DNA from 2 places in the Mesorhizobium sp. M0870 genome. Region 2 is predicted to be linked to the other one. Evidence: riboswitches for the same ligand, from Rfam matches in the RefSeq annotation. Region 2 holds a riboswitch; the other holds the start of a gene.
What was found. A riboswitch is a leader RNA that binds a small molecule or an ion and turns the genes downstream of it on or off. The one in region 2 is predicted to bind S-adenosylmethionine.

Region 1: it holds a riboswitch for S-adenosylmethionine, as region 2 does, so the genes downstream of both, NKH97_RS27545 (O-succinylhomoserine sulfhydrylase) here and metX (homoserine O-acetyltransferase MetX) in region 2, are expected to answer to the same signal.

The regions. Positions count from the first base shown of each region.
Region 1 covers NZ_JAMYOI010000030.1:54,515-56,711, reverse strand. The annotation lists gene NKH97_RS27550 (ceramide glucosyltransferase) at 1-67, shown strand, start outside; gene NKH97_RS27545 (O-succinylhomoserine sulfhydrylase) at 73-1,260, opposite strand; SAM riboswitch at 1,318-1,395, opposite strand; gene NKH97_RS27540 (2'-deoxycytidine 5'-triphosphate deaminase) at 1,534-2,197, shown strand, end outside.
Region 2 covers NZ_JAMYOI010000017.1:102,844-105,040, reverse strand. The annotation lists gene metX (homoserine O-acetyltransferase MetX) at 1-940, opposite strand, end outside; SAM riboswitch at 1,055-1,132, opposite strand; gene hisC (histidinol-phosphate transaminase) at 1,269-2,197, shown strand, end outside.

The DNA.
Region 1 (2,197 bases), on a different contig from region 2:
GCGCGGCAATGCGATGACCATCGGCACCAAGACGGCCGAGCTGGAGGAGACGCCGTCCGGCGCCTGAAGGCCCTACCTGGCCTTCAGCGCCTGCGCGATGTCCTCAAGCAGATCGTCGGTGTCTTCCAGCCCGACCGACAGCCGGAGCGTGCCCGGCCCGATGCCGAGCTCGGCGCGCGCCTCGTCGCTCAGATTCTTGTGCGTCGTCGTCGCCGGGTGGGTGATCAGGCTCTTGGCGTCACCGAGATTGTTGGAGATCAAGACGATGTCGAGCGCGTTCTGCAAGGCAAAGGCCGCCTGCTTGCCGCCCTTGACGTCGAGGCAGATCAGCGTCGAGCCGCCCGCCATCTGCTTCTTGACGATATCAGCCTGCGGGTGGTCGGCGCGGCCGGGATAGATGACGCGGGCGATCTCCGGCCGCTCGGCCAGGAAATCCGCGATCCGGCCGGCACTTTCCGTCTGCTGGCGCACGCGCAGCGGCAGCGTTTCCAGGCCTTTCAGCAGCGTCCAGGCGTTGAAGGGTGACAGGCTTGGGCCGGTATGGCGGAAATAGTCGTGCAGGTTCTCGTCGATCCACTTCTTGTCCGACAGGATCACCCCGCCGAGACAGCGCCCCTGGCCGTCTATGTGCTTGGTCGCCGAATAGACGACGATATGGGCACCGAGCTGCAAGGGCTTCTGCTGCAGGGGCGTGGCGAAGACATTGTCGACGATCAGCCTGGCGCCGATCGAATTGGCAAGCGAAGCGACAGCGGCGATATCGACCACTTCCAGCGTCGGATTGGTCGGGCTTTCCAGGAAGAACAGCTTGGTGTTCGGCTTGATCGCCTTTTCCCAATTGGCGATGTCGGTGCCGTCGACCAGCGTCGCCTCGATGCCGTATCTCGGCGCCAGCGTCTCGACCACCCAGCGGCAGGAGCCGAACAGCGCACGCGCCGCCACGATATGGTCGCCGGCCTTGGCGCTGCACAGAAGGGCGGCCGTCACCGCAGCCATGCCGGACGCGGTGGCGCGGGCGTCTTCGGCGCCTTCGAGCGCGCACATGCGTTTTTCGAACATGTCGACGGTCGGATTAGCGTAGCGCGAATAGATGAAGCCCGGTTCCTCACCCTTGAAACGGGCCTCGGCGGCCTGCGCCGTTTCGTAGACATAGCCCTGGGTGAGGTAGATCGCTTCCGACGTTTCGCCGAAACCGGAACGCAGTGTTCCGCTGTGCACGAGTGCCGTCTGAGGCTTCCAGTTGTGCTTCTTGGTGCTCATCGCTCTTCTTCCAGACACAAAAAAACCGGCCGCGAAAGTCGCAACCGGTCCATACGGCCTTGCGGCCCGACGGTCCTTTAGCGACTTGTTTAACGTGGCTGCAAGCCGACCGGCCAAATCACCACGGGATAACGACCCTTTAGACCCGCACCGCGCTTGCGTCAATTGCCGGCTTCATTAAGAGGTTTGTACCAAGCAGGTTCCGCAAAAGTGTTCCACGGTTTTGCGACAAGAACCTGCGACAAGAAAAACGTCTGACCTAGGAGTGGAGCCTTGCGGCAGACAGGCATTCTTCCCGATCAGGACATTTCAGCGCTGTTCCAGTCCGGCGCGCTGAAGTCGGCGCGTGCGCTCGACGCCGACCAGATCCAGCCGGCCAGCCTCGATCTCAGGCTCGGCGACAAGGCCTGGCGGGTGCGCGCCTCCTTTCTGCCCGGCCCCAACCACAAGGTTTCGGAAAAGCTCGACCGGCTGCAACTGCACGAGATCAATCTTGCCGAGGGCGCGGTGCTGGAGACCGGCTGCGTCTACATCGTGCCCTTGCTTGAAAGCCTGGCGCTGCCGGCGGACATTTCGGCCTCGGCCAATCCGAAGAGTTCGACCGGACGGCTCGACATCTTCACCCGCGTCATGACCGATCGCGGCCACGAGTTCGACAAGATCGCCGCCGGCTATCATGGCCCGCTCTTTCTGGAAGTCAGCCCGCGCACCTTCCCGATCGTGGTCCGCACCGGCTCACGCCTGTCGCAGATCCGTTTCCGCACCGGCAATGCGTTGCTCTCCGAAGCCGAGTTGCACGACCTGCATCGCACCGAGATGCTGGTCGCCACCGAGCCGCCGAACATTTCCGGCGGCGGGATCGCGCTGTCGATCGACCTCAACGGCGATCAGAACGGCCTGGTCGGCTATCGCGGCAAGCATCACACCGGCCTCGTCG
Region 2 (2,197 bases):
CGGCGAAGGCATCGGCCAACCGGCCGCCATGGTCGGCGGCAAGGTCGAAATAGTCCATCGACCGCGTCATGTAGAGGTAGGAGTTGGCGTCGAAGCGATCGACGAAGGTCATGCCCTGATGGCGCAGATAGCTTTCGATCTGGAAGTCGGCGTCGAAGCCGAAGGTCAGCGCTTCGCGATCCTGCAAATTGCGGCCGAATTTCCGGTGCAGCGCGGCTTCCGACAGATAGGTGATGTGGGCGGCCATGCGTGCCACCGCCAAGCCCTTTTCCGGGCGTTTGCCGTGCTCGAAATATTTGCCGCCATGCCAGTCCGGATCGGCCATGACAGCCTGCCGGCCGACCTCATGAAAGGCGATGTTCTGCGAGGAATGGCGCGCGCCGGTGGCGATCGGCAGCGCCGAGAAGACGCGCTCCGGATAGCTCGATGCCCATTCCAGCACCTGCATGCCGCCCATAGAGCCGCCGAGCACGCAGAACAGCTTTTCGATGCCGAAATGGTCAATCAGCATCTGCTGCGCCCGCACCATGTCGCGGATGGTGATAATGGGCAGGTCAAGCCCATAGGGCTTGTCGGTGGCGGGATTGGTCGAGGCCGGACCGGTGGACCCAAGGCAACCACCGATGACGTTGGAGCAGATGACGAAGAAGCGATTGGTGTCGATGATCTTGCCGGGGCCGATCAACACTTCCCACCAGCCAGGCTTGCCGGTCACCGGATTGGTGCTGGCGACGTGCTGGTCTCCGGTCAGTGCATGGCAGACGAGGATGGCGTTGGAGCGGGCATCGTTCAGCGTGCCGTAGGTCTGGTAGGCGATCTGGAACGGTGACAGCAGCGTGCCGGCGTCCAGCTTGAGCGGCTTGTCGGATCCAAAACGCAAAACCGGGCTCGACGGTTGGTCGACCTCGTTGTTGGTTTTGCGGGCACGCAGAACGGCCATGACATCCATCTCACACTTTGAGCCCACGCATCGCGCTTGTCGAAAGTCGATGCCGATCCGGGTGTCCGGCCGGCGCGGACAACAAAAAACCGGCATTGCGGTTGCAAAGCCGGTTACAGGATGCAAACGGCCCTTTAGCAAGTTGTTTAACGTGGCTGCAAGCCGACCGGCCAAATCACCACGGAAGTCCGCTCCCCTTCTAGGGCTGTGGCGCGCCGGCGTCAACGGCCAGCCTTGGGCGGTGGCTGTCGCCTCTCGACATTGCAGGCCACGGCTTGTATTTCCGCTGCGGCTTCCCTCAGGAAGCGTTCTCGACGGATTTTGCGACATGAGCCAGACACCGGACCAGGCACGTCCAACCCCGCGCGCGGGCATCATGGACATAGACGCCTATGTGCCGGGCAAGAGCACGGCGCCCGCGGGCGTCGCCAAGGTTCACAAGCTGTCCTCGAACGAGAATCCGCTAGGGCCCTCGCCGAAAGCGATCGAAGCCGCGCGCGAGATTGCCGGAAAGCTCGACGTCTATCCAGATGGCACCGCCAGGCGGCTGCGCGAAGCGATCGCCGAGGTGCATGGTCTCAACCCGCAGAACATCATTTGCTCCAACGGCTCCGACGAGATCCTCGGCCTGCTGGCGCAGACTTATCTGGCGCCCGGCGACGAGGCTGTCATCACCGAACACGCCTTCATGGTCTACAAGATCTACATCCAGTCGGCAGGTGCCGTTCCGGTGACGATCAAGGAAAGAGACGAGCGCGCCGATATCGACGCCATCCTCGCAGCCGTCACGCCGCGCACCAAGATCGTGTTCCTGGCCAATCCCAACAATCCGACCGGCACCTATGTGCCTTTCCAGGAGGTGCGCCGCCTGCATGCCGGCCTGCCCAGGCACGTGCTTCTGGTGCTAGACGCGGCCTATGCCGAATATGTCCGCCGCAACGACTATGAGGCCGGCATCGAGCTGGTCGGTGCTGCCCAGAACGTGGTGATGACCCGTACCTTCTCCAAGATCGGCCTCGGCGGAGCGCGGATCGGCTGGATGTATGCGCCGATGCATATCGTCGACGCCATCAACCGCGTGCGGGGTCCCTTCAACGTCAATGCGACGGCGATCGAGGCCGGTATCGCAGCCATCCGCGACCGCGCCCATGTCGAGCGCAGCGTGGCGCACAACGAGACCTGGCTGGCCTGGCTGAGCGAGGAATTCACAAAGCTCGGGCTGCGGGTAACGCCGAGCGTCGGCAATTTCGTCCTCGT